DNA from 3 places in the Chromobacterium sp. ATCC 53434 genome. Region 2 is predicted to be linked to each of the others. Evidence: predicted binding sites of a transcription regulator. Region 2 holds the regulator's gene; each other region holds the start of a gene.

Region 1 (3,271 bases), 1.0 Mb from region 2:
AGCATCGGATTGCGCGACAGCCGGCGCGACAGCTCGGTCGGCAAGCCGGTCGCCAGACTGCTCAGATCGGACGCCTCGGCCGGGCGATCGACGTTGAAATAGGTGGTGACCAGCCTGCGCCTCAGCGAGCGCCCCGGCGGCATCGCGCAGGCCGGATCGCGGCTGCGGGCCGGCTCGGCGGCCGGATTGCCGGTATCGACCGAGATCTGCACATGGTAGAGACTGCCCTGCCGGTACTCCTTCAGCACCTTGACCGTGCCTTGCACCGGACCGGAGGCGGTCAGCGTGCCGGATTCGCCGGCACCGCCGTTTTCCAGCACCTGCGCCGACTCGATCCGGGCGCCCTTGCGGATCGCCAGCAACTTCAAGGCATCGCGTATCGCCATGTCCCGCGCCGCCACCACGCCGTTGTCCAGCGGCGCCACGCCCTCGGCGTTCAGGACTTCGGCGCCGGCCGGGCCGCTGAAAACCAATGCCGCCGCAAGCGCGGCGGCAATCGCGGAGAAACGCCCCATTTACTGGTTCACGTAGAAATTGCTGCTGTAGCGCGACGACGGCGCGGCCGCCGGCGTCATGACCGGCGCGGTCGACGGCACCACGCGGGTGGCGCCGCAATTGCCCTCCGGACACAGCGCGCCGGAGGTGCCCACATCCTTGGAGGCCTGCATCACGCTGCCGGTCTTGTCCAGCGTGTTGCGGAACTGGCGGTAGAACTCCTGATCCAGCGTGATCTCCGCCACCGCCTCGCTGGTGCCGTCCGGCTTCATGCTGGTGGAGACGATGGTGACGCCGCGCAGATAGGCGTCCACATAGGTGCGGAAACTATCGTTGTTGGCGATCATGTTCGACACCGAGCTGTTGCCGACCAGCTTCATGCCCTGCACCTGTTCGGCGATCGCGCGAAAGGCGTCAAGCCGCGCCGCCCGCATCGCCAGCAGCTTGCGCTGCGACGGCGTCAGGCTGTTGGTGTACGGCGCGGCGCCGGTCCCGGTGACGCGGACGATGATGGGCTGGAACGGACTGACTTCCTTGACCACCACCCTGACCTCCTGGCCCTCGCCGACGCTGCCGTCCTCGCCGGAGCCGACATAGCCGACGCCGGACGGCGTCATGCCCGCGTCCTTCGCCGGCATCGGCGCCATCGGAGTCATCGCCGGCCTCGGCGGCGCCGCGGTGGTGCAGGCCGACAGGGCGGCCATCAGGACCAGGGGGAGAAGACGGGGCAGGCAGCGGGCTGTTTTCATGGCGATTACCGATAGATATTGATCGAATGGTATGAACCATTCAGCGGGCTCGTCAACCCGAACATCGGCCTGTCGCGATGAAACTTGAGAAAAGCCCGGCATCGAACTGCCCGTCAGTCATGCAAGACGGCGGCGCGGTCCATCTGGCGCGCCGAGGAAAACCCGGCCGCCAGCGCCGCCTTCTCCTTGCCCAGGCCGCCGGCGCGCCATTGACGGGCCAGCGCCAGCCGCAGCGCGCGATGGTAGTCGTGCGCCGAGACGCCGGCGTGATCGCGGAACAGCCGCGACAGATGGCGCGCGCTGACATGCACCTTGCCGGCCAGCTCCTCCAGCGGCCAGTCGCGCACCGGATCGGCGCAAATCAGGTCCTGGGCGCGGTGCAGCGCCGGATGCAGATGGTTGCGCCAGGCCAGCCACGGCGACAGCTCCGGGTCCTGCGACGAGCGGCGGAAATACACCACCATCTCGCGCGCCACCGCGCGGGCGACGCCGGGATCGGCCAGCGCGCCGATCAGGTGCAGCGCCAGGTCGACGCCGGCGGTGATCCCGGCGCTGCTGCTGCACGGCCCGTCGTCGACGAAGACGCGGTTTTCCAGCACCCTGGCCGCCGGCGCCAGCGCGCGCAGGCGCTCCAGCAGGCTGTGGTGGCTGGTGCAATTCCGGCCGTCGAACAAGCCGGCCTCGGCCAGCAGCAGGCTGCCCGAGCAAATGCCGACCCAGCTCACGCCGGGCTGCGAGCGGCGCGCCGCCAGCCAGGCGACGATGCGCCGCGCCTCCGGCCGGGCATGGGCCTCGGCCGACGGCGTCGAGCCGGGCACCACCACCAGCGAGCCGTCCGGCAACGCGTCCGGCAACGGTCCCACACGGCCCAGCGGCAAGCCCAGCGAGGTGTCCACCTCGGCCGACGCGCCGACGTAATGCAACCGGAAGCCGGCGCCCTGCTCCCCGGCCAGACGAAAAGCGTCGGCCGGACCGGCCAGGTCCAGCAACAGCAAGCCGGGCGGCAGGACGAAATAGATGTCACGCACGGCGGGCCCCGCCATCCGCGACCGCCGCCAGCAGCCGGCCGCCGAACACCGTGACCACCAGGCCGGCCATCAGCAGGCCGCTGCCGGCCAGCTGCGCCGGCGTCAGACTCTCGTTCAGCAGCCAGTGCGAAGCCAGCAGTCCCACCACCGGCACCAGCAGCGAAAACGGCGCCACCTTGGCCGCGGCGTGGCGCGCCAGCAGCCTGCTCCACAGACCGTAGCCGAGCATCGTGGCCGCGAAGGCCAGATAGGCGACGGCGAACAGCGACTGCGAGTCGAAGCCGCGCAGGGCGCCGACGATCCGCTCGCCGCCCTCCAGCCACCACGACAGCAGCAGGAAAGGCAGCGGCGGAATCAGGCTGGACCACACCACCAGTCCCAGCGGCTCCACCTTGAAGCCGGCCTTGCCTATCGCGCGCACGACGATATTGGACGCCGCCCAGCTGGTGGCCGCGGCGATGGTCAGGCCAAAGCCCAGCGCCGTCATGTCGCCGCCGTTGCCGATGCCGATCAGCGCCAGCCCGCCCAGCGCCAACACCAGTCCCGCCAGCTGGCTGCGCCGCCAGGGCTCGCCCAGCACCAGCCGCGCCAGCAGCAAGGTGAAGAAGGCCTGGGACTGCAGCACCACCGAGGCGAGGCCGGCAGGCATGCCCAGCTTGATCGCCGAGAACAAGCAGCCGAACTGCCCGACCCCGACCGTCAGCCCGTACCAGGCCAGGTAGCGCCACGGCAGCGCCGGCCGCCTGACGATGAACACCGCCGGCAGCGCCACCAGCGCGAAGCGCAAGGCGCCCAGCAACAGCGGCGGCACGCCGGCCACGCCCCATTTGATCACCACGAAATTCACGCCCCAGACCAGCACGATGGCCAGCGCCTGCGCCACGTCAGTCAGCGGCATCGTTCGCTCCCGGCCACAGCACCGCCTGCGCGACGATCACGCGCTCGCCGTTGAAGGCGGCCGCCGGCGAACCGTACAAGCGGTAGCCGAGCGCCAGCGCC
Region 2 (3,271 bases):
GGCCGCCAGTCTCCGCATGCTCGCCGCGCAGCAGAAGCGCGCGCCGAGCTTCGCTTTCATCGGCTCCGAACACGCCGGCACCAGCACGGTGGCGACCGAGTTGGCGCTGGGCCTGGCCTACGCCGGGCTGCGGCCCTTGCTGGTGGACTGCTGTCTGGGCCAGGTGCAGACCCGGCGGCTGGGCGTGCCGTCGACGGCGACGCTGGAAGGCCAGATGATAGGCGCCGGCGGCCTGGACGACATGCTGATCGCTTCGAGACAGGGCGTGCAGTTGATCAATCTCTATGCGCAACCGGAGCAACGTGCCTTATTCTCCACACAGCTGTGGCTGCGGCTGGGCAGCGAATTCGGCGCGCTGGAGCGCGACGCCTCGGCGCTGCTGATCGACGCGCCCGATCCGGCGCGCGATCCGATACCGGCCAGCGTGGCCGACAATCTGATCTTGGTATTAACACCGGCAGCCGACTCGCTGACCACGGCCTACGCTAATATCAAGCGCCTCTCCAGCCTGTACGGCCGGCAGCGCTTCAATGTGCTGATCAACCGCGCGCGCCATCTAGACGAGGCGCGCGAGCTGTTCACCCGGCTGTCGGCGGTGGTGGGGGAGTTTCTGACGGTGTCGCTGCGCTGGGTGGGCTTCGTGCCGCAGGACAGCACGGTGCGCCGCAGCCAGACGCTGCACCGGCCGCTGATGGAAGCCTTTCCGGACAGCGAGGCGGCGGCGGCGTTCTCGCAGCTGGCCGCGGTGCTGTTGCACTGGGACGCGCCGGAAACCGCGCGCGACAGTACCGGATACATGGATTTGCTGATTGCCGCCTCGCGCGACTGGGCCGAGGCAGATGGAGCCAAACCGTTATGACCTTGCCGTCGTTCCGCCGATCGGGCTACGCCAACACGGCCCCCAGCGTCGAGATAGACGTGGAGGCCCACACGCCGCTGGTGCGCAAGCTGGCCAGCATCATGATCGCCCGGCTGCCGGCCTCGGTGGAGCTGGGCGACCTGATACAGGTCGGCATGATCGGCCTGATCGAGGCCGCGCGCCAGTTCGACCCGGCGCAGGGCGTGCAATTCGAAACCTTCGCCAGCCAGCGCATACGCGGCGCGATGCTGGACGAACTGCGGCGCGAGGACTGGCTGCCGCGCCAGGCGCGCCGCAACTCGCGCCAGATCGAGGAAGCGATCTGCCGGCTGGAGCAGCGGCTGGGCCGCTCGCCGCTGGAATCGGAAATCGCCGCCGAGCTGAACCTGGAGCTGGAGCAGTACCAGGACATGCTCGGCGATTGCAAGGGCACCACGCTGCTGCACTTCGAGGATTTCGGCAGCGACGACGAAAACAGCCACAATCCGGTGGCCAACATCGCCGACGACGATTCGCCCGATCCGCTGGCCTCGCTGGCCGACGATGATTTCCGCCAGCAGCTGATCAGCGCGATCAAGTTCCTGCCGGAACGCGACCAGCTGGTGATGGCGCTGTATTACGAACAGGAACTGAATCTGAAGGAAATCGGCGCGGTGCTCGGCGTCACCGAATCCCGCGTCTGCCAGCTGCACAGCCAGGCCATCGCCCGGCTGCGCGCGAAACTGAAGGACTGGCTGTAATCAAACGCCCGTCCCGGATGACGGCGGGCTTCAGACCAGATCGATAACGGAAACATTGTGGACAAGATCAGTTTAATCGCCATCGTGCTCGGCGTGACCGCCATCGTCGCCGGCCAGGCCATCGAGGGGGGCAATATCGGTTCGCTGCTGCAGCTGACCGCCTTCATGATCGTCATCGGCGGCACCACCAGCGCCGTGATGCTGCAAAGCACGCCGAAGCAGTTCATGGCCGGCCTGCGCATGCTGCGCTGGATTTTCCGCCCGCCCAACTTCGACCACGAGAAGATGATCCGCGAAGTGATCAACTGGAGCCAGACCTCGCGCAAGGGCGGCCTGCTGGCGCTGGAAGGCATGATCGCGATGCAGCGCGACCCGTTCACCAAGAAGGGGCTGCAGATGCTGGTCGACGGCACCGAGCCGGACACGCTGCGCGCGGTGATGGATGTGGAAATCAGCATGTTCGAGCACGCCCGCAAGCAGGCGGCGCGGATCTGGGAGTCGGCCGGCGGCTATGCGCCGACGATGGGCATCCTGGGCGCGGTGCTGGGCCTGATCCACGTGATGGAGAACCTGTCCGACCCGTCCAAGCTGGGCGGCGGCATCGCGGTGGCCTTCGTCGCCACCATTTACGGCGTCGGCTCGGCCAACCTGTTTTTCCTGCCTATGGCCAACAAGCTTAAGCACCTGGTGGCGTCGGAGCTGGCGATGAAGGAGCTGGTCGTCGAGGGCATCGTCGCCATCGCCAGCGGAGAGAACCCGCGCATCATCGAGAGCCGCCTGCGCGGCTTCCTGGCGATGCATGAGTAGGCCCCGCGCCGATCACCGCCGGACTTGAAAAAAGGCAAGCATCGCTTGCCTTTTTTCATGCTGGCCGCCAAAAGCGCTCACAATGGCCGCAACGCCCTGCCCGGCTTGCGCAACTCGCTCTCCAGCAGCTTGTAGTAGTCGAGATCGAAGGCCGGCTCGCCCTCCAGCTCGCCGCCGTTGCGGCGGCTACCCAGATAGCACCAGCGGTCGAACAGGTGCTCGACCACGTCGCCGCACACCTCGTCACGCTCCGCCACCGCCACCGCGCCCTCGAACGGCCACGGCTTGACCCTGAGCCGCTGCAGCGCCGTTTGCAGACGGCGGTTGTGGCTGTCGGCGCCCTCGTCGCCGACGCAGGCGCCGCGGCAGCGGCCGATGCGGTAGGCGGCGCACGGCGCGCCCTTGCGGCTGGTGACCTGCTCGACGCCGAGCACCGCCTGACACAGGCCCTGGGCCAGCGCGATCTGGGCCAGGGCCTTGCGCGCCTCGCGCGCGTGGCGGAACAGGCCGTACAGATCGGCGGTGCGGCTGAAGTCTATGGTCTGCGCCGCCACCGACAGCGGCCGCACGAAGCCGTCGTCGCCCGGCGACAATTGCAGCGTGCACACCTCGCCCATCATGCGCGCGCGCGGATTGTGCAGCGGTTGCAGGCGGCGCAGCCACTGCAGCTCCAGCAGATGGGCGCCGAACTCGCCAAGGCTCTCGCGCCATTCCAGCCGCGCCACCGCCTCGTCTATCCGCGCCTCGTGGCTCTTCTGTCCCGGCTTGCGCTCGGCGAAGTGGGCCAGCGCCTTGCGGTACAGATTGGGCGCGCGGCCGACATAGAGCGCGCCGCCGTCGACGCCGAACAAGGCGTAGACGCCGG
Region 3 (3,271 bases), 1.7 Mb from region 2:
ACTGGCTGCCGTTCTGGACCACGGACGCGTTCAGACCGACGCCGGCGCTGTTGATCTTGTCGTTGATCGTCTGCAGCGTCACTTGGTCGCCCGGCTTGTCGCGCAGTTTGACAGTCTGCGTCTTGCCGTTGATCTGGAAGGTCAACTGGTCGGGCGCGCCGCTGATCACAGCCTTCGGATCGGTGATGTTCTGGCCGCCGACCTGGTCGAACACCAGCTGCCGGTTGGTGGCGAGGTTGCCGACCGAAACCTGGAAGGTGCCCGAATTACCGCCGCTGCTGGTCGAGACGCCGGCCATCGACGTATCGCTGACCGAAGCCTTGAACACCTGCAAGAAGCGCCCGGACGCCAGCGAGGTCATCGCCGTCTGCAAGGCCGACAACGACGAACTGAGCTTGCCGACCGTACTGAGCTGCGTGTTGTACTGGTCGGAGCGCTTCATGCTGGCGCTGAGCGGTTGTCTTTCAATCATCATCAGCTGGCTGACGATGCCCTGTACATCCAATGCACCCACGGAACTGGTAATGGCTGTCATGTTATCCCCATGTTTCTAGCCGCATCGGGACAATCAGATCAGGCTTTGTCCTTCAGCAGGAGTCCCTTGAAGTCGCCGATCGCCTTCGCGATGCGTAACGCCTCCTCGGACGGAATCTGGCGGATCACCTTGTTGTTGTCCTTGTCGACGACCTTGACCACGGTGGACCCGGTGTCCTTGTCGACGGAAAACTGCAAGGAGCTGTTGTTCAGTTCCTCCGCCATACTGTTGAGCTGGTTGACCGAGTCCTGCAACTGCTTGGGATCGGTTTGCTGCTTTTGCTGCGCATCGGCAGATGACTGTTGCTGCTGGCTCTGCCCAGCCGCGGCGACAGCCTGGCTCGAATCGGCCAATACCGGCTGATTCGGGTCATTAGAAGGCGCTTGCGCCAATTCAACCAGCTGCTGACGAGGCACAGGAGCGGCTGCAGCGGTTGTTGCTGGCGACAAAATGGAAGGGATTTGCATGATCACGCTCCTAATGGCTACAGCTCCGGCTGCCCAACCGGAGCTGCAGACTGGCTATACCATCAGTTTACACCTATTGCAGCAGCGTCAAGGCTGCTTGAGGCAGAGTATTGGCCTGTTTCAGAATCGACGCGCCGGCCTGTTGCAGAATCTGGTTCTTAGTCAGGTTAGCCGTTTCCGAAGCAAAGTCCACATCCACGATCCGGCTATTGGCCGCAGTCAGGTTTTGCACGTAGTTTTGCAGGTTGGCGACTACGGCGTCAAACCGGTTCTGCACCGAACCCCAGGTCGAACGCACCGTGGAGATTTCCGCGATGTCGGCATCGAGCGACGACAGGATGGCCGAGGCGCCGGACTGGGAGGTGATGTTGATCGTACCGGTCGCGGTCAGCGCCGAGTTGTAGCTACACAGCGTGCCGGCGGAGGTCATGTCCACCGACGAAATCGAAACCTGGTTGCTGCTGGCGCCGGACGAACCGACCTGGAAAGTCAGCACCGCGCTACCCGACAACAGCTGGGTGCCGTTGAACTGGGTGGTCTGCACGATACGCGAGATTTCCTGGGTCAGCTGGTCCACTTCGTTCTGCAGCTGCGAACGGTTAGTGTTGCTGACGGAGGCGTTGGCGGACTGCACCGCGATTTCACGGATACGCTGCAGGTTGTTCGCGATCTGACCCAGCGCGCCTTCAGCGGTCTGCCCGACGGAGATACCGTCGTTGGCGTTACTGATCGCCTGGTTGTTACCGCGGATGGCCGAGGTCAGGGTCTGCGAAATGGCCAGACCGGCAGCATCGTCCTTGGCGCTGTTCACGCGCAGGCCGGAAGACAGACGGGCCAGCGATTGGGACAGCGACATCTGCGAATTGTTCAGGTTCAGCTGCGCTTGCAGCGACGAAATATTGGTATTGACGGTAATGGCCATGATGACTCTCCTGATACTCAGTGTGGGCAAAGAGGCTTGCTTACACTGCATATCGGCCGGCACATTCCGAACTTTACGGCGAAAACGTGAATTTTCACATTTTCTTTCGCCACTCCTTGCGCGCTACGCCTCAGCCCATCGTCGTCTCCATCGTCAAAACCGTTGCTCCGCCTGGCCCGGCGCCGCCGTCTACGGCGGCGGCCGGGCCGCTTGCCAGAATTATTGCAGCAGGGTCAGCGCCGACTGCGGCAGCGAGTTCGCCTGCTTCAGGATCGAGCTGCCGGCCTGTTGCAGAATCTGGTTCTTGGTCAGGTTGGCGGTTTCCGACGCGAAGTCGACATCCATGATGCGGCTGTTGGCGGCGGTCAGGTTGGAGGTGTAGTTCTGCAAGTTCGACACCACCGCGTCGAAGCGGTTCTGCACCGCGCCGAAGGTCGAGCGCACATTGGAGATCTGCGAGATGTCGGCGTCCAGCGAGGACAGGATGCCGGAGGCGCCGCCCTGGGTGGTGACGTCGATGGTCTTGGTCGCGGTCAGCGCCGAGTTGTACGACTTCAGCGTGCTGCCGGAAGTCAGGTCGGTGGAGGACACCGAAACCTGGTTGTCGGTGGAGCCGGACGAACCGACCTGGAAAGTCAGCGTCGCGCCGCCGGACAGCAGCTTGGTGCCGTTGAACTCGGTGGTCTGGACGATACGCGAGATTTCCTGGGTCAGCTGGTCGACTTCGTTCTGCAGCTGCGAGCGGTTGTTGTTGCTGACCGAGCCGTTCGACGCCTGCACCGCGATTTCGCGGATGCGCTGCAGGTTGTTGGCGATCTGGCCCAGCGCGCCTTCGGCCGTCTGACCGACGGAGATGCCGTCGTTGGCGTTCTTGATCGCCTGGTTGTTGCCGCGGATGGCCGAAGTCAGGGTCTGGGAAATCGCCAGGCCGGCGGCGTCGTCCTTGGCGCTGTTGACGCGCAGGCCGGAGGACAGGCGTTGCAGCGATTGGCTCAGCGAGTTGCTGGAGCCGTTCAGGTTGATCTGGGCCTGCAACGAGGCCAGGTTGGTATTGACGGTGATTGCCATTTCATTCCCCTTATCGGCCCAGAGGACCATCGAAAGTTCTTGCCTGTTGACAGCAAGATCGGCCGCGGCCGGGGAATACTTATGAAAATGGCACTATTACCAAAAATCCGCGCCAAATCAGCGCGAATTGAACGAAAACGGCCCCCGAAGGGGCCGTGAGCGGGCGTTTGCGCGGCTTAGCCGTGCAAAACGCGGAACCAGTCCTCGTAATGGTCCTCCAGCCAGTAATCGCGGTCGAACCAGGCCCTCAGCGCGTCGCCCTCCTTCTCCAGCGCGTCC

The links. The regulator FliA, encoded in region 2, starts transcription of late flagellar genes. The targets are predictions, from matches to a motif close to GCTAAAGNTNNNNNNNNNNCNGCCGATAAT.
Region 1: the regulator FliA is predicted to act here: its motif matches at 1,305-1,334, upstream of CXB49_RS12855 (LPP20 family lipoprotein).
Region 3: the regulator FliA is predicted to act here: its motif matches at 1,973-2,002, upstream of CXB49_RS01965 (flagellin).

Annotation. Positions count from the first base shown of each region.
Region 1 covers NZ_CP025429.1:2,852,356-2,855,626, forward strand. The annotation lists gene CXB49_RS12850 (flagellar assembly protein T N-terminal domain-containing protein) at 1-515, opposite strand, end outside; gene CXB49_RS12855 (LPP20 family lipoprotein) at 516-1,244, opposite strand; gene CXB49_RS12860 (GlxA family transcriptional regulator) at 1,358-2,272, opposite strand; gene CXB49_RS12865 (EamA family transporter) at 2,265-3,170, opposite strand; gene CXB49_RS12870 (DUF1737 domain-containing protein) at 3,157-3,271, opposite strand, start outside.
Region 2 covers NZ_CP025429.1:3,886,081-3,889,351, forward strand. The annotation lists gene CXB49_RS17080 (flagellar synthesis regulator FleN) at 1-859, shown strand, start outside; gene CXB49_RS17085 (RNA polymerase sigma factor FliA) at 856-1,599, shown strand; gene CXB49_RS17090 (flagellar motor protein) at 1,657-2,406, shown strand; gene CXB49_RS17095 (exonuclease domain-containing protein) at 2,484-3,271, opposite strand, start outside.
Region 3 covers NZ_CP025429.1:461,237-464,507, reverse strand. The annotation lists gene fliD (flagellar filament capping protein FliD) at 1-514, opposite strand, end outside; gene CXB49_RS01970 (flagellar protein FlaG) at 574-1,002, opposite strand; gene CXB49_RS01965 (flagellin) at 1,076-1,924, opposite strand; gene CXB49_RS01960 (flagellin) at 2,144-2,992, opposite strand; gene CXB49_RS01955 (glycosyltransferase) at 3,169-3,271, opposite strand, start outside.